Linked DNA regions of Priestia megaterium. The protein of the gene in region 1 binds, or shares a complex with, the protein of each later gene. Links are inferred from orthologs where the notes say so. Each region holds a gene or a part of one and is shown on either strand. Other genes may lie near its edges.

What was found.
Region 2: the proteins of secA (region 1) and secY are in contact, whole or in part, in a crystal structure (PDB 3DIN), measured with the Thermotoga maritima proteins. The link is inferred for Priestia megaterium from one-to-one orthologs. Residues at the interface, in WP_004082002.1 of Thermotoga maritima: Glu261, Ala262, Arg263, Lys300, Ala301, Arg302, Thr303, Ile304, Ile305, Leu323, Tyr324, Asp325, Pro326, Val329, Ser330, Tyr333, Ile336, Lys340, Phe345, Val349, Glu363, Phe364, Tyr374, Ser375, Gly376, Gly377, Glu393, Ile395, Thr482, Ser483; in WP_004081795.1 of Thermotoga maritima: Glu108, Gly109, Glu110, Glu111, Ala236, Glu237, Arg238, Arg239, Ile240, Thr241, Ile242, Gln243, Tyr244, Ala245, Arg246, Arg247, Val248, Thr249, Gly250, Arg251, Arg252, Val253, Tyr254, Gly256, Ala257, Ser258, Thr259, Tyr260, Leu261, Pro262.

What each region holds. Positions count from the first base shown.
Region 1 is NZ_CP023317.1:4,827,149-4,836,212, reverse strand. Bases 2,909-5,987 are described here. They hold secA (preprotein translocase subunit SecA), read left to right. Parts: upstream 2,909-3,229; coding sequence 3,230-5,746; downstream 5,747-5,987. Other genes in these bases: CEQ83_RS24820 (GNAT family N-acetyltransferase), read right to left, coding at 2,909-3,003. Outside these bases: flagellar filament capping protein FliD, read left to right, coding at 1-1,026; flagellar export chaperone FliS, read left to right, coding at 1,043-1,444; CEQ83_RS24830 (flagellar protein FliT), read left to right, coding at 1,447-1,785; hpf (ribosome hibernation-promoting factor, HPF/YfiA family), read left to right, coding at 1,974-2,525; more of CEQ83_RS24820, read right to left, coding at 2,599-2,908; CEQ83_RS24805 (alkaline phosphatase D family protein), read left to right, coding at 7,250-8,983; CEQ83_RS24800 (twin-arginine translocase TatA/TatE family subunit), read left to right, coding at 9,010-9,064. UniProt on the Escherichia coli protein: Required for protein export, interacts with the SecYEG preprotein conducting channel.
Region 2 is NZ_CP023317.1:120,151-129,104, forward strand. What follows is about bases 5,616-8,584. They hold secY (preprotein translocase subunit SecY), read left to right. Parts: upstream 5,616-6,438; coding sequence 6,439-7,731; downstream 7,732-8,584. Other genes in these bases: rpsE (30S ribosomal protein S5), read left to right, coding at 5,616-5,768; rpmD (50S ribosomal protein L30), read left to right, coding at 5,783-5,965; rplO (50S ribosomal protein L15), read left to right, coding at 5,999-6,439; CEQ83_RS00695 (adenylate kinase), read left to right, coding at 7,798-8,451; map (type I methionyl aminopeptidase), read left to right, coding at 8,448-8,584. In the rest of the region: rplB (50S ribosomal protein L2), read left to right, coding at 1-9; rpsS (30S ribosomal protein S19), read left to right, coding at 67-345; rplV (50S ribosomal protein L22), read left to right, coding at 365-706; rpsC (30S ribosomal protein S3), read left to right, coding at 710-1,366; rplP (50S ribosomal protein L16), read left to right, coding at 1,369-1,803; rpmC (50S ribosomal protein L29), read left to right, coding at 1,793-1,993; rpsQ (30S ribosomal protein S17), read left to right, coding at 2,019-2,282; rplN (50S ribosomal protein L14), read left to right, coding at 2,334-2,702; rplX (50S ribosomal protein L24), read left to right, coding at 2,752-3,063; rplE (50S ribosomal protein L5), read left to right, coding at 3,095-3,634; CEQ83_RS00655 (type Z 30S ribosomal protein S14), read left to right, coding at 3,668-3,853; rpsH (30S ribosomal protein S8), read left to right, coding at 3,884-4,282; rplF (50S ribosomal protein L6), read left to right, coding at 4,313-4,852; rplR (50S ribosomal protein L18), read left to right, coding at 4,885-5,247; more of rpsE, read left to right, coding at 5,268-5,615; more of map, read left to right, coding at 8,585-8,954. UniProt on the Escherichia coli protein: The central subunit of the protein translocation channel SecYEG. Consists of two halves formed by TMs 1-5 and 6-10.

The DNA.
Region 1 (9,064 bases):
TCCACCTCATTAAACACCCTTCTCACACAAATCAGTAATTCAAAAGTAGGCATTTCAGCTTTTTTTGATGAAGGAACGAATAAAGTTGTCATGACTCGTAAAGATACGGGGAATTTATCTTCTGTTGACAGTCCAGATGGATCCAATATGGTTTTTTCAGGAGCATTTTTGACAACGGGGTTTCTACAGCTTGCCGGTAATGCGAAAGGAACAGACGCAAAATTTACGCTAAACGGTCTAGAAACAACTCGTAAGTCTAATACATTTACAACGGGAGGCGTTACCTATACCCTTCAAAATAATTTCACAGGAGATGTGCGCGTTAACGTAAGCAATGATACGCAAAAAGTATTTGATACAATCAAAGATTTTGTGACTAAATATAATGAGCTGATTGAGAAAATTAATGGAAAGATTACCGAAGAAAGAGACCGAAACTATCAGCCTTTGACGGATCAAGAAAGAGAAAAGCTAACGGACAAACAAGCTGAGCAGTGGGATGATAAAGCAAAAAGCGGTTTGTTAAAAGGAGACACAATTTTATCAAGCGGGCTGAATCAAATGCGTTCTAACTGGTATGCCTCTGTATCAGGAGTGAGCGGAGCATTTTCACAGCTAACGGACATCGGTATTTCAACTAGCGCAAACTATAGTGATCGAGGCAAGCTAGTGATTGAAGGTGACGGGACTAAATTAAAAGAAGCAATTGAAAAAGACCCGCAGTCTGTTATGGATTTATTTATGAAAAGTGGAAGTACAACAAGTGAAAAAGGGATTGTACGACGTTTACGAGATACGATTACTCAAACCGTATCCAAAGTTGAGCAGCGCGCTGGCCGTTCAACATGGACAAGTGAACAATTTTTGCTTGGGCGGAATTTAAAAAGCGTAAACAGCCAAATTACTAGTTTTGAAAGCAGGCTCACACAAGTAGAGGACCGGTATTATCGTCAGTTTACAGCAATGGAGAAAGCCATTCAAAATGCAAATGCTCAAAGCGCGCAGTTATCGCAATATTTTAGTTAAGAAGGAGTGAACGTTTATGGCAGCAAATAATCCATATCAAGCGTATCAGCAGGGAGCTGTTCAGACTGCCTCTCCAGGAGAGTTAACGCTTATGCTGTATAACGGGTGTTTGAAATTTATCAAACTTGCACGAACAGGCATACAGGAAAAAAATATTGAGCTAAAAAATACGAATTTGTTAAAAGCACAAAATATTATTCAAGAATTAATGATTACCCTTGATACAAACGTGCAAGTTGCTAAGTCTATGATGACTATGTATGACTATATCAACCAGTGTTTAATTGAAGCGAACACAAAAAATGACATAGAGAGCTTGGATGAAGCCGAACAATATGTAACAGAGTTCCGCGATACGTGGAAGCAAGTTGTGCAGCTTCACCGCCAGCAAGTCCATGGAAGCGGCGGCCAAGCATAAATATGATAAACGAACTGTATCAGATAACTGACGAGATTTACCGACTTACTCAAATATTTTCTGACAAAAATCGAGAAGAGGACATTCAGAAATTAGAGTATCTTCTATTAAAAAGACGTGACCTCATGGAGAAGCTGCCGCCAAAAAGTAGAGATCATGAATGGATGGGTAAGAAAATTGTCGAAATGAATAAGACGATTGATCAAAATCTGATCTTCATCCGGCATCGAATCATGGAAGATCTCCGTTTGCTAAAAGTGAAAAAAAAGCATAATAACAGCTATGTAAACCCTTACGAAATGAAATCGTTTGATGGGATGTTTTACGATAAAAAAAATTAATTTTGCGTAAAAAATACAACCCTTCTTCTTATGAAGAAGGTCTATTTTTTTGGTTTTTTCATAAACTTTTCTCAGGTTCCAAAAATTTTCACTAAATTTTCTAAAAATTTTAATAGTTTAGGAAGGGATTGTGTCGGGTATTGTAGAATTGTAGAGGTATAGCAATGGATTAAAGGAGGAGTTCGAACATGATGTATAACATTCGCGGTGAAAACATTGAGGTGACTCCAGCAATTAGGGAATACGTAGAGAAAAAGCTTGGTAAGTTAGAGCGTTATTTCGACGAGACACCAACTGCTGACGTAAATGTAAACTTAAAAGTCTACAATAACGATCAAAAAATAGAAGTCACAATCCCAATGAATGATCTCGTATTGAGAGCTGAAGAGACCCACAGTGATTTATACGCAGCTGTCGATCTTGTCCTAGATAAATTAGAGCGTCAAATTCGTAAACATAAAACAAAAGTGAATCGAAAAATGCGTGAAAAAGGTGCTGAGAAGTATCTATTTGCAGCATTAGAAAGTGAAGCGAACGTAGCTGTTGCAACTGAAGAGGATGAATTAGAGCTAGTTCGTACAAAACGATTTAATTTAAAACCAATGGATAGCGAAGAGGCTATTTTACAAATGAATATGTTAGGACATAGTTTCTTTGTATTTACAAATGCTGAGACAAACATTACAAACGTTGTGTACCGAAGAAAAGATGGCCGATATGGATTGATTGAACCAAACTAAAGGTTACAGTCTTTCTTAAATAAGAGCAGTAAAATAAAAGCAGCGTGCTTCCGCACGCTGCTTTTTTAGCTGTTTAAAAAAATAGTTCCATAACTACATAGCGTGTAGAAGATTTGGTGAATACACGCGTGGTTTCTTTCATTTTGAATGCCTGATAAAAAGATACTTTATTTTCTCGTGCGTTACACCAGACCCTTCGTATCCCAAGATTCTTGAGTTTGAACAAAACCTCTTTTAGCAAATGACTGCCGTACCCTTTTCCTTGTTCTTCTTTGAGCGTAGCAAATTTCCGGAATTGAGCTTCATCACCTGTTATAAATAAGGAAACAACTGATTTTAACTCTCCTTTTTCAAACAGTCCATAGTGCATGCCTGATGGATCCTCTTTCAGCTGAACATAACTGAAATCTTTATGAGGCCACATGACGATATGTCGGACTTCCCAAGCTTGTTCTTTCGTAATCGTTTGAACGTTCATTCTACATTCCCCTTTTTTATTGTAAGAGTGAGGCAGGGAAAATCACAATAGAAAATAACTCCTTAATAGAGTAGTACTAGTAAAGAGACAGACGAAAAAGGGTACAAGTTGCTACTTGTTTAGCTGCAATGTTACAATTTTACTCAGAATGTTTTATAATGAAAGATACAGATATGAATGAAAATAGTATAAAATGTACTGATTATAAATAGAGGAGCGTTTTAATATGCTTGGATTATTTAAAAAAGTGTTTGACGGCAATCAGCGCCAAATCGGCCGTTTAGAAAAAATGGCGGACCAAATTGATGCGTTAGGTCCTGAAATAGCGTCTTTAACGGACGATCAGCTTCGTGAAAAAACAGCTGAATTTCAACAACGCTACCAAAATGGTGAATCGCTCGATAACCTATTAGATGAAGCTTTTGCGGTTGTACGTGAAGCAGCGAAACGTGTGTTAGGCATGTATCCGTACAAAGTTCAGCTAATGGGGGGTATTTCTCTGCATGAAGGGAATATCTCGGAAATGAAAACGGGTGAAGGTAAAACGTTGACAGCTACTATGCCTGTATACTTAAACGCCATTACAGGCAAAGGTGTACATGTAGTAACAGTCAATGAATACTTAGCGAGCCGTGATGCTAGTGAAATGGGTCGTTTATATGAATTCCTAGGCTTGAAAGTAGGGTTAAACTTAAACCATTTAACGCGTGAAGAAAAACAAGAAGCATATGCAGCGGATATTACGTATAGTACAAATAATGAACTAGGATTTGACTATTTACGTGATAACATGGTGCTTTATAAAGAACAAATGGTTCAACGTCCGCTTCATTTTGCTGTAATCGATGAAGTTGACTCTATCTTAATTGATGAAGCACGTACGCCGCTTATTATATCCGGCAGCGCACAGAAATCGACTGCGCTTTATATTCAAGCTAATGCATTCGTTCGCACGCTTGATAAAGAAACCGATTTTACTTTTGATATCAAAACAAAAAGCGTTCAGCTAACCGAAGAAGGTATGTCAAAAGCCGAGCGCGCATTTGGCATTGAAAACTTATTTGATATTTCACACGTAGCGCTAAACCATCACATCAACCAAGCGCTTAAAGCACATGTAACGATGCAAAACGATGTGGATTATGTAATTGATGAAGATCAAGTCGTAATCGTTGACCAATTTACTGGTCGTTTGATGAAAGGAAGACGTTTTAGTGACGGCTTGCATCAAGCTATCGAAGCTAAAGAGAACGTTGAGATTCAAAATGAAAGCATGACGTTAGCTACAATTACATTCCAAAACTACTTCCGTATGTATGAAAAATTATCAGGTATGACGGGTACAGCTAAAACGGAAGAAGAAGAATTCCGTAATATCTACAACATGCACGTTGTCGTTATTCCGACAAACAAGCCAATTTCACGTGATGATAAAGCGGATTTAATTTACAAGTCAATGGAAGGCAAGTTTAATGCGGTAGTGGAAGATATTGCCGAGCGCCACGCAAAAGGACAGCCTGTTCTTGTTGGTACAGTTGCGATTGAAACATCTGAAGTTTTATCAGCATTATTAAAGAAAAAAGGCATTCGCCATCACGTTTTAAATGCAAAACAGCATGAGCGTGAAGCGGATATTATCGAGAATGCGGGTCACAAAGGTGCGGTAACAATCGCAACGAATATGGCCGGTCGTGGTACGGATATTAAACTAGGTGAAGGTGTCGTTGAAGCTGGAGGTCTTGCTGTAATTGGTACAGAGCGTCATGAATCACGCCGTATTGATAATCAGCTCCGCGGACGTGCTGGACGTCAAGGGGACCCAGGGGTGTCTCAATTCTATCTATCCATGGAAGATGAATTAATGCGCCGATTTGGTTCTGATAATATGATGGCGATGATGGATCGTCTTGGTATGGATGATTCACAGCCAATTCAAAGTAAAATTGTAACAAGAGCTGTTGAATCCGCTCAAAAACGCGTTGAAGGTAATAACTTTGATGCGCGTAAACAATTGCTTCAATATGATGATGTTCTTCGTCAGCAGCGTGAAGTTATTTACAAACAGCGCTTTGAAGTGCTTGATTCAGACAACTTACGTGCGATTGTAGAACGTATGATTGAATCAACGCTACAGCGTGTGGTTGAGGTAAATACACCGCGTGAAGAATTAGAAGAAGAATGGAATTTACAAGCGATTATTGATTACGTAAATGCTAATGTTCTTGAGGAAGGTGAAGTCACAGAAGAAGATCTTCGCCGTAAAGAGCCTGAAGAAATGGTAGAACTGCTGGTAGATCATGCAAAAGCTCGTTATAATGAAAAAGAAGAGCAGCTCCCTGAAGAACAAATGCGTGAATTCGAAAAAGTAGTTGTTCTTAGAGCAGTTGATTCTAAATGGATGGATCATATCGATACGATGGATCAGCTTCGCCAAGGTATCCACCTTCGTGCGTACGGCCAAACAGATCCTCTTCGCGAATACCAAATGGAAGGTTTTGCGATGTTTGAAAATATGATTGCAACCATTGAAGAAGAAGTGACGAAGTATATCATGAAAGCAGAAATTAACAACAACCTTGAGCGTCAAGAAGTAGCGCAAGGTCAGGCGGCTGTTCATCCAAAAGAAGGAGACGCGCCGGCTAAGAAGAAGCCAAAAGTAAATGCGATAGAAGTTGGCCGAAATGATCCTTGTATCTGTGGAAGTGGCAAAAAGTATAAAAACTGCTGCGGTAAAGAATCATAAAATAAGAGTCAATTAGTATAGAATGAACTAGTACAGGAAGGAAATGAGTCTTCTCATTTCCTTCCTGTGCGTCAAAAATAAAATAGAGGTGTTTAACTCATGGATTTAGTAGAAATTAAGCAAGAACTTGACAAAACAGCTAAGCGATTAGCGGACTTTAGGGGGTCTCTTTGACCTCGATACAAAACAAGCTCGTATCGATGAATTAGATGAGACTATGGCTGATCCAAATTTTTGGAATGACCAGCAGGCAGCTCAGACTGTTATTAATGAAGCCAATGGTTTAAAAGATGCAGTAAATCAATTTAACCACTTAGATGAAACATACGAAAATTTACAGATATCTCATGAACTTGTAAAAGAAGAATACGATGAAGATTTAGCAGAAGAACTAGTTAGTGAACTAAAAGAGCTTATTTCAGGCATGAACGACTTTGAATTACAGCTGCTTTTAAGCGAGCCGTATGATAAAAATAACGCCATTTTAGAATTGCACCCAGGTGCTGGTGGAACAGAATCACAGGATTGGGGTTCAATGTTACTACGTATGTATACGCGCTGGGCGGAGAAAAAAGGTTTCAAAGTAGAAACACTTGATTACTTACCTGGGGATGAAGCTGGTATTAAAAGTGTAACGCTTTTAATTAAAGGCCATAATGCGTACGGGTATTTAAAAGCTGAAAAAGGCGTTCATCGTCTCGTTCGTATTTCTCCGTTTGATTCATCAGGCCGTCGTCATACGTCATTCGTATCGTGCGACATAATGCCGGAATTTAACGATGAAATTTCAATTGATATTCGTACGGAAGATTTGAAGGTTGATACGTACCGTGCAAGCGGTGCCGGAGGTCAGCATATCAATACAACAGATTCAGCTGTTCGTATTACTCACCTCCCAACTAATGTAGTCGTATCTTGTCAGACGGAACGTTCACAAATTAAAAACCGTGAGCAAGCAATGAAGATGTTAAAATCTAAGTTGTATCAGTTAGAAATTGAGAAGCAGCAAGAACAGCTAGCTGAAATCCGCGGAGAACAAAAAGATATTGGATGGGGAAGTCAAATTCGTTCTTACGTATTCCATCCGTATTCGTTAGTAAAAGATCACCGCACAAATACGGAAGTCGGAAACACGCAAAGTGTAATGGATGGAGATCTAGATCCGTTTATTGATGCGTATTTACGTTCTCATATTTAATCAAAAGGCAGTATACCTCGGTATGCTGCCTTTTTTTAGTTGTTAGGACTTTGTAAAATTTGAATGAAGAAAAACGAGCGTAAAGAACTATTTGTAGATAGAAAATTAAGAAAATGCAGAAATTTAAAGGTTGCTGTCGTCCGTTCGCTTATTTTGTCAATGAAATAAAATGGTTTAAAATACCTATTTTATGGTAAATGCTTCTTTACAATCCTTTATACCTCTTTTACAAACAGCTTTTATAATTTGAGTTAAATCAAGAGGAAGGGGCATGTGCAGTGGCAAATAAATCGTTACACGAATTAATAGAGCAAGTAAAACAGAACAGTTTTTCTTCGAGTAAAGGGTTTGATAGAAGGCGTTTTTTACAAGGAGCTGGAAAAGTAGCAGGAGTATCACTTGGCTTAACAATTGCTCAGTCTATCGGTTTAAATGCAGTAGAAGTTTCAGCGGCAGCGCCTAAATTTTCAAGTTATCCGTTCACTTTAGGCGTCGCATCGGGAGATCCTTTAGCAGATAGTATTGTTCTTTGGACAAGATTAGCACCAGACCCATTGAATGGCGGGGGAATGCCTAATCAACCCGTTCCAGTAAAATGGGAGCTTGCCGAAGATGAAGATTTTCATCGAATTGTCAAACGAGGAACAGAAATAGCTAGACCTGAACTTGCTCACTCTGTTCACGTTGATGTAAAAGGATTAAAGCCAAACCGTATTTATTATTATCGATTTAAAAGCGGTCATGAGTTAAGCCCGGTTGGAAAAACAAAAACACTTCCTTCAGCAAATGCAGAAGTAGCCAGCATGACGTTTGCATTCGCTTCGTGTCAACAGTATGAACATGGTTACTTTACAGCCTATGAACATATGGTTAAAGAACAATTGGATTTTGTGGTTCATTTGGGCGATTACATCTATGAATATGGACCAAACGAGTATGTGGCTGCAAGCGGAAATGTTCGTACTCACAGCAGCGCAGAAATTCAAACGCTTCAAGACTATCGAAACAGGCATGCTCAGTACAGGTCAGATGCCAATTTGAAGTCTGCTCATGCTGCTTTTCCGTGGATTGTGACGTGGGATGATCATGAAGTAGAAAACAATTATGCAAATGTAATTCCTGAAAAAGGACAATCAGTAGAAGCATTTATTCAACGCCGCGCGGCAGCTTATCAAGCTTATTACGAACATATGCCTTTGCGTCAAACATCCTTGCCTCACGGAACGGATATGAGATTGTATCGTGACTTTTCATATGGGAAACTAGCTTCCTTTCAAGTGTTGGATACGCGTCAATACAGAGACGATCAAGCAAACGGAGACGGAACAAAGCCGCAAACGCCAGAATCTCTTGATCCTAAACGTACGCTATTAGGGATTGAACAAGAAAAATGGCTTTTTACTAATCTTGAAAAATCAGCGTGTCATTGGAACGTACTGGCTCAACAAATTTTCTTTGCTCCCAGAAAATTTGGAACGGCGGCTAAGCCTACATACAGCATGGATGCATGGGATGGGTATACGGCGAATCGTCAGCGTGTTATTGATTTTATTGAAAAGAAAAAGTTGGACAACGTCATTGTACTAACTGGAGATGTGCACGCTAACTGGGCTTCTAATTTACACACGGATTTTGCCAATCTTAATTCAAGAATTATTGGTGCAGAGTTCGTCGGCACCTCCATCACTTCCGGAGGGAACGGAGCAGATAAACGAGCTGATACGGATAAAATTTTAAGTCAAAATCCACATCTCACATTCTTTAATGATTACAGAGGATATGTAAGGTGTACGGTCACTCCTGATATATGGCAAGCTGATTATCGCGTTGTGCCTTTTGTAACAGAACCTGGTGCGGAAATTTCAACTCGAGCTTCCTTTCAATATAAAAAAGATGGAAAAGGTATGACAGAAGTTGAAGTAAATAACGTGCCGCGTGGGCTAAAGATTTCTAAGGAAGTAGAGGAAGATCGTATGCGGGCACACGGGAAAGCACATGAAAAACAAGAGTTGAAAAAGAAAGAAAAAGTACAGCAGTAAATTGAGTAAGGGAAAGGAGGTCAAGTATGCTTTCTAATATTGGAATTCCTGGTTTAGTTATTATTTTGGTCATTGCGTTAA
Region 2 (8,954 bases), 4.7 Mb from region 1 along the record:
AAAAAATAACGGGATTGAGCTACGGTTCAAACGAACCGTAGGACAATCACGAAGGGAGGTTCATTTATGGGTCGCAGCTTAAAGAAAGGACCTTTTGTAGATGACCATTTAATCAACAAAATTGAGAAGTTAAACGAAACTGACAGCAAGCAAGTAGTAAAAACTTGGTCTCGTCGTTCAACTATCTTCCCTCAGTTCATTGGTCATACAATTGCTGTATATGACGGTCGTAAACATGTACCAGTTTATGTTACTGAAGACATGGTAGGTCACAAACTTGGTGAATTCGCACCATCTCGTACTTACAAAGGTCACGCAAGTGATGATAAGAAAACAAGACGCTAATATGAGAGGAGGCTTTTAAATGCAAGCTAAAGCTGTCGCGAGAACAGTACGTATTGCTCCTCGTAAAGTTCGTTTAGTTGTAGATTTAATTCGAGGTAAGCAAGTGGGTGAAGCGCTAGCAGTGCTACTTCACACGCCAAAGGCTGCTTCTCCAGTCGTTGAGAAAGTATTAAAATCTGCTATTGCCAATGCAGAACACAATTATGAAATGGACGCTAACAATTTAGTTATTACTGACGCTTTTGTTAACGAAGGTCCAACTTTAAAACGTTTCCGTCCACGCGCTATGGGACGTGCAAGCCAAATTAACAAGCGCACAAGCCACATCACAATCGTGGTATCAGAAAAGAAGGAGGGATAATTCATGGGTCAAAAGGTAAATCCGGTCGGTCTTCGCGTCGGTGTCATCCGTGATTGGGAATCAAGATGGTTCGCTGGCAAAGACTACGCTGACTTATTACATGAAGACTTAAAAGTACGTGAATATATCGCTAAACGTTTAAACGATGCAGCTGTTTCTAAAGTTGAAATCGAACGCGCTGCTAACCGCTTAAACGTAACGATCCACACTGCAAAACCTGGTATGGTAATTGGTAAAGGTGGTACTGAAGTAGAATCACTTCGTAAAGCTCTTAACCAATTAACAGGCAAGCGTGTACACATTAACATCCTTGAAATTAAACGAGCAGATTTAGATGCTAAACTAGTAGCTGAAAACATCGCTCGCCAACTTGAGAACCGTGTATCATTCCGTCGTGCTCAAAAGCAAGCTATCCAACGTAGTATGCGTGCTGGCGCACAAGGTATCAAAACAATGGTATCTGGTCGTTTAGGCGGAGCTGATATTGCTCGTTCTGAATATTACAGTGAAGGTACAGTTCCACTTCATACACTTCGCGCTGATATTGACTATGCTCACGCTGAAGCAGATACTACTTATGGTAAACTTGGTGTGAAAGTATGGATCTATCGTGGAGAGGTTCTTCCTACTAAAAAGAAAACTGAGGAAGGAGGAAAATAATTATGTTATTACCAAAACGCGTTAAATATCGTCGCGAACATCGCGGAAAAATGCGTGGACGCGCTAAAGGTGGTACGGAAGTACATTTCGGTGAATTCGGTTTACAAGCTACTGAAGCTTCTTGGATTACAAACCGTCAAATCGAAGCTGCTCGTATCGCAATGACTCGTTACATGAAACGTGGCGGTAAAGTATGGATTAAAATTTTCCCTTCTAAACCTTATACTGCTAAGCCTCTAGAAGTCCGAATGGGTTCTGGTAAAGGTGCTCCTGAAGGTTGGGTAGCAGTTGTTAAACCTGGAAAAGTAATGTTTGAAATTTCAGGTGTATCTGAAGAGGTTGCACGTGAAGCTTTACGTTTAGCTGCACACAAGCTACCTGTAAAATGTAAGTTTGTAAAACGTGAAGAAATTGGTGGTGATTCTAATGAAAGCTAATGAAATTCGTGACCTTACCACTGCTGAAATTGAACAAAAAGTTAAGGCTTTAAAAGAAGAGTTGTTTAACCTTCGTTTCCAATTAGCGACTGGACAATTAGAGAATACTACTCGTATTCGCGAAGTGCGCAAATCGATCGCTCGTATGAAAACTGTAGTTCGTGAAAGAGAGATTGCTGCTAATAAATAATTAAGTCTGAGAGGAGGCTTTCAGAATGAGTGAACGCAACCAACGTAAAGTTTACACTGGCCGCGTAGTTTCTGACAAAATGGATAAGACTGTTACTGTTCTTGTTGAAACTTACAAAAAGCATTCGCTTTATGGCAAGCGTGTAAAATACTCAAAGAAATTCAAAGCTCACGATGAAAACAATACAGCTCAACTAGGCGATATCGTGAAGATCATGGAAACTCGTCCGTTATCAGCTACTAAACGTTTCCGTCTAGTAGAAGTTGTAGAAAAAGCTGTTATCATCTAATAGTTAAGATAGATCGGATAAGAATGATTCATCCGAAGGGAGGTTTCGTACATGATTCAACAAGAATCTCGTTTAAAAGTTGCAGACAACTCTGGTGCACGTGAGGTACTTACTATTAAAGTACTTGGTGGTTCAGGTCGTAAGACAGCAAACATTGGTGATGTTATCGTTTGTACGGTGAAACAAGCAACACCAGGAGGCGTTGTTAAAAAAGGTGACGTTGTTAAAGCTGTTGTTGTACGTACAAAAAGTGGTGTTCGCCGTACTGACGGTTCTTACATCCGTTTCGACGAAAATGCTTGCGTAATCATCCGTGACGACAAAGGACCACGTGGTACTCGTATCTTCGGACCAGTTGCTCGTGAATTACGTGATAACAACTTCATGAAGATCGTATCATTGGCTCCAGAAGTTATCTAATTGATATATAGAACAAATACAAAATGCCTTTTAAGGAGGTGCGAATAGGATGCATGTTAAAAAGGGCGACAAAGTAGTGGTTATCTCTGGTAAAGACAAAGGTAAGCAAGGTGAAGTACTTGCAGCTTTCCCAAAGAAAGACCGTGTACTTGTTGAAGGCGTGAACGTTGTGAAAAAACACTCTAAACCTTCTCAAGTAAATCCACAAGGTGGAATCGTTAGCCAAGAGGCACCTATCCACGTATCAAACGTAATGCCGTTGGATCCTAAATCTGGTGAGCCAACTCGTGTTGGGTACCAAGTTATCGATGGCAAAAAGGTACGTGTAGCAAAAAAATCTGGTGAAACTTTAGATAAATAATTAATGAAATGTGAAGGGAGGTTTAGTTCACATGAACCGTCTTAAAGAGAAATTTACAAAAGAGATTACTCCTGCTCTAGTTAGCAAGTTTAATTATGAATCTGTAATGCAAGTGCCAAAAATCGACAAGATCGTAATCAACATGGGTATCGGTGATGCTGTTTCTAACTCAAAAGCTTTAGATAACGCTGTTGAAGAACTAGCTGAAATCACTGGTCAAAAACCTGTTGTAACTCGTGCGAAAAAATCTATCGCTGGTTTCCGTCTTCGTGAAGGTATGCCAATCGGTGCGAAAGTTACTTTACGCGGCGAGCGTATGTACGAATTCTTCGATAAATTAGTATCAGTATCACTTCCACGTGTGCGCGATTTCCGTGGTGTATCTAAAAAAGCATTTGATGGTCGTGGAAACTACACGTTAGGTGTTAAAGAACAATTGATCTTCCCAGAGATCGATTATGATAAAGTAACTAAAGTTCGTGGTATGGATATCGTTATTGTTACAACAGCAAACACTGATGAAGAAGCTCGTGAGCTTTTAACTCAGTTCGGTATGCCATTCCAGAAGTAATAACTGCCAACGTTAAGCAGAGGAGGCGAAAATGTGGCTAAAAAATCAATGATTGCGAAGCAAAAACGCCAGCAAAAATTCCAAGTACAAGAGTATACACGTTGCGAACGTTGTGGACGTCCACACTCAGTACTACGTAAATTCAAGCTTTGCCGTATTTGTTTCCGTGAGCTTGCTTATAAAGGTCAAATTCCTGGTGTTAAAAAAGCTAGTTGGTAAAACCCAAGTTTGGGAAGGAGGTAAATTAATATGGTAATGACTGATCCTATTGCAGATTTACTAACTCGTATCCGCAATGCGAACATGGTTCGTCATGAGAAAATTGAAGTTCCTGCTTCTAACATTAAGAAGCAAATTGCAGAAATCCTTAAGCGTGAGGGTTTCGTACGTGATGTAGAATACATCGAAGACAACAAACAAGGTATTATCCGTATCTTCTTAAAATACGGTTCAAATAACGAACGTGTAATTACAGGCTTAAAACGTATCAGTAAACCTGGTCTACGTGTTTATGCAAAAACTAACGAAGTACCACGTGTACTTAACGGTTTAGGTATCGCAATCGTTTCTACTTCTCAAGGTGTTTTAACTGACAAAGAAGCTCGTCAAAAGCAAACTGGTGGAGAAGTATTAGCGTACGTTTGGTAATAAGTTTTAAATGTGAATGGAGGTGTAACTATGTCACGTGTTGGTAAAAAGCCTTTAGAACTTCCAGCAGGTGTTACAGTTACGAACGAGAGCAACACTGTAACTGTAAAAGGACCAAAGGGTGAATTAACTCGTACATTCCACCCTGAAATCGAAATTAAAGTTGAAGACAACGTATTAGTTGTTAATCGTCCTAGTGACAATAAAGAGCACCGCGCTCTTCATGGAACTACTCGTAGCCTTTTAGGTAACATGGTTGAAGGTGTTACTAAAGGATTCGAACGTGGTTTAGAATTAGTCGGTGTAGGTTACCGTGCACAAAAATCTGGTAGCAAATTAGTATTGAGCGTTGGATACTCTCACCCAGTTGAGATTACTCCTGAAACAGGAATTGAAATCGAAGTTCCTTCTCAAACTAAGATCGTTATTAAAGGTATTGATAAAGAACGCGTAGGTGCATTAGCTGCAAATATTCGTGACGTTCGTCCACCAGAGCCTTACAAAGGTAAAGGTATTCGTTACGAAGGCGAATATGTACGTCGTAAAGAAGGTAAAACTGCTAAGAAGTAATGCCGGTTAGGTAAAAGAAAGGAGTGCCCGAAATGATCACGAAGCTTGATAAAAACAAAGTTCGTAAAAAAAGACATGCTCGTGTTCGTGCGAAGTTATCTGGAACTGCAACTCGTCCGCGTTTAAACGTGTTCCGTTCTAATCAACATATTTACGCACAAGTTATCGACGATTTAAATTCAGTAACAATCGCAAGTGCTTCAACGTTAGATAAAGACCTGACTTTAGAAAGCACTGGTAACACTGAAGCTGCTATCAAAGTTGGCGAATTAGTCGCTAAACGCGCAGTAGAAAAAGGTGTAAACGAAGTAGTATTCGACCGTGGCGGTTATTTATATCATGGCCGTGTTAAAGCATTAGCTGACGCTGCTCGTGAAGCTGGATTACAATTCTAATTGTAAAAGGAGGGAAAATCATGCGTCGTATTGATCCAAATAAATTAGAGCTTGAAGAACGTGTTGTTACCGTTAACCGCGTAGCTAAAGTTGTGAAAGGTGGACGTCGTTTCCGCTTCGCTGCATTAGTTGTAGTTGGTGACAAAAACGGTCACGTTGGATTCGGTACTGGTAAAGCACAAGAGGTACCAGATGCAATCCGTAAAGCAATTGAAGATGCGAAGAAAAACTTAATTACTGTACCTATGGTTGGTACAACTATTCCACACGAAATCCTTGGACAATTTGGTGCAGGTCAAATTTTCTTAAAACCTGCTTCTGAAGGTACAGGAGTTATCGCTGGTGGCCCAGTTCGTGCGGTACTAGAATTGGGTGGAGTAAGTGATATTCTATCTAAATCTTTAGGTTCAAACACTCCAATCAACATGGTACGTGCAACTCTTAACGGTTTAGCTAACCTAAAACGTGCTGAAGATGTTGCAAAACTACGTGGCAAGACTGTAGAAGAACTGTTAGGATAAGGGAGGGATATGGAATGGCAAACAAACTAGCAATTACCCTTACTCGTAGCGTAATTGGTCGTCCAGAAGATCAACGTGTAACTGTTCGTACACTTGGCCTACGTAAGTTAAATCAAACTGTCGTTCAAGACGATAATCCTGCAATTCGCGGAATGATTAACAAAGTAGCTCACCTTGTTACAGTAAAAGAGCAATAAGTATAAATTGTCACTCTAAGGAGGTGCTCCGGAATGAAACTTCATGAATTGAAACCAGCTGAAGGTTCACGTAAAGTACGTAACCGTGTAGGTCGTGGTACTGGTTCAGGTAACGGAAAGACTTCAGGTAAAGGTCACAAAGGGCAAAACGCTCGCTCTGGCGGTGGCGTAAGACCTGGCTTCGAAGGTGGTCAAACTCCTTTATTCCGTCGTCTTCCAAAACGTGGGTTCACTAATATCAATCGCAAAGAATACGCGATCGTTAATTTAGAAGCTCTTAACCGTTTTGAAGATGGAACTGAAGTAACACCAGAATTATTAATCGAAACTGGTTTAGTAAGCAAAGCAAAAGCTGGCGTTAAAGTACTAGGAAACGGTACATTAAACTCTAAGCTAACTGTTAAAGCTGCTAAATTCTCTTCAACTGCTAAAGAAGCTATCGAAGCTGCTGGCGGTACAGTTGAGGTGATCTAATGTTTCAAACAATCTCCAATTTAATGCGCGTGCGTGAAATAAGACAAAAAATCTTTTTCACTTTGTTAATGTTAATTGTCTTCCGAATTGGTACATTTATTCCTGTACCAAGTGTTAATACGGATGTACTAAAATTGCAAGATGGGTTAAATGTATTCGGAGTTCTGAATACATTTGGCGGCGGCGCGTTAAAAAACTTTTCCATTCTTGCTATGGGCATTATGCCTTATATTACAGCATCCATCATCGTCCAATTATTGCAGATGGATGTTGTACCTAAGTTTACAGAATGGTCAAAGCAGGGAGATGTTGGGCGCCGTAAATTAGCTCAAGTAACTCGTTATGGAACAATTGTGCTTGGATTTATCCAGGCTTTAGGTATGTCTATAGGATTCAACAATATTTCGGGCGGACAATTGATCGCTAATCCAGGAATTTCTACGTATCTTCTAATTGCTACAGTGTTAACGGCAGGTACTGCCTTCTTAATGTGGTTAGGAGAACAGATTACTGCAAAAGGCGTAGGTAATGGTATTTCTATCATTATCTTTGCTGGGATTGCAGCTGGTATTCCGACAACATTAAATCAAATTTATGCACAGCAATTTGAAGACGTTGGGGATCAATTATTCATTCGTATCGTAACGGTAGTTTTAATTGCGATTGCAGTTTTAGCTATTATTGTTGGGGTTATTTACTTCCAACAAGCGCTACGAAAAATTCCTATTCAATATGCAAAGGGTTCAGCTGGTCGTAATCCTGTTGGAGGTCAATCCACTCATTTACCGTTAAAAGTAAATGCTGCTGGGGTTATTCCTGTTATCTTTGCAGTTTCATTTATTATCACACCACCAACAATTGCATCATTTTTCGGTCCAAATGATGTAACGACGTGGATTCAGAATACATTTGACTATACTAAGCCAATTGGTATGATAGTGTATGTAGCGTTAATCATTGCTTTTTGTTACTTCTATACATTTGTTCAAGTTAACCCTGAACAAGTAGCAGAGAACTTGAAAAAGCAAGGTGGCTACATCCCAGGCATCCGTCCTGGTAAAAGCACACAAGCTTATTTAACGAAAGTGTTATATCGTCTGACATTAATCGGTTCGATATTCCTTGCGTTAATTGCTGTGTTGCCGGTTCTGTTCATCAAAATTGCAAACCTACCCTCATCTGCTCAGATCGGCGGTACTAGTTTGTTAATTGTTGTCGGTGTAGCTCTTGAGACAATGAAACAACTTGAGAGTCAATTAGTGAAACGCCATTATAAGGGATTTATTAAGTAAAGCTGTTTAGTGGGAGGCAGGCTGCTTTCCCATTAAACGGATAAGATACTGAGGGGGAAGCAAGAAATGAATTTAGTGTTAATGGGCCTTCCTGGTGCTGGGAAAGGTACTCAAGCAGAAAAAATCGTTGAGCATTACGATATCCCTCATATCTCAACAGGAGATATGTTCCGAGCTGCAATTAAAGAAGGAACGCAACTAGGTTTAAAAGCTAAATCATTTATGGACCAAGGTAACCTTGTTCCTGATGAAGTAACAATTGGAATTGTGCGCGAGCGTTTAAACAAACAAGATTGTGAAAACGGCTTTTTACTTGATGGCTTCCCGAGAACAGTAGCCCAAGCAGAAGCTCTTGAAACAATTACAAAAGAACTAAACAAGCAAATTGATTATGTGATTAATATTGATGTAGATCAAAGCATTTTAATGGAGCGTCTTACTGGACGCCGCATTTGTAAAGATTGCGGAGCTACTTACCACTTAGTATTCAATCCTCCTGCGAAAGAAGGAGTTTGTGACAAATGTGGCGGAGAGCTTTATCAACGTGCAGATGACAATGCTGAGACGGTTTCAACTAGACTTTCAGTTAATGTTAAACAATCTCAACCTCTACTTGATTTTTATCAAGAAAAAGGTTATCTACGCAATATTAATGGTAATCAAGATATTAACATTGTGTTTGAGGATGTTCGTCAATTACTTGCTGGGGTTAAGCAATGATCATTTGCAAGACACCAGAGGAAATTGAGGTCATGCGTGAAGCTGGACGAATCGTGGCTTTAACTCATCAAGAGTTGAAAAAACATATCGTTCCAGGTATTACGACTATAGAATTGGATGCAATTGCTGAAAATTTTATTCGTCAACATGATGCAATTCCGTCTTTTAAAGGGTATAATGGTTTTCGCGGCAGTGTATGTGCTTCTGTGAATGAAGAATTAGTTCATGGTATTCCGGGAGAACGCAAGCTTAATGAAGGGGATATCATCAGTTTAGACATCGGAGCTAAATTCGGTGGCTATCATGGTGACTCAGCTTGGACATATGGAGTAGGAAAGATTTCATTAGAAAATCAAGAGCTGCTTGATGTGACTGAGCAATCTCTCTACAAAGGATTAGCAGAAGCGAAGCCGGGTGAGCGTTTGTCGAATATTTCACATGCTATTCAACAGTACGCAGAATCACGTAACTTTTCGATTGTAAGAGAATATGTTGGCCATGGT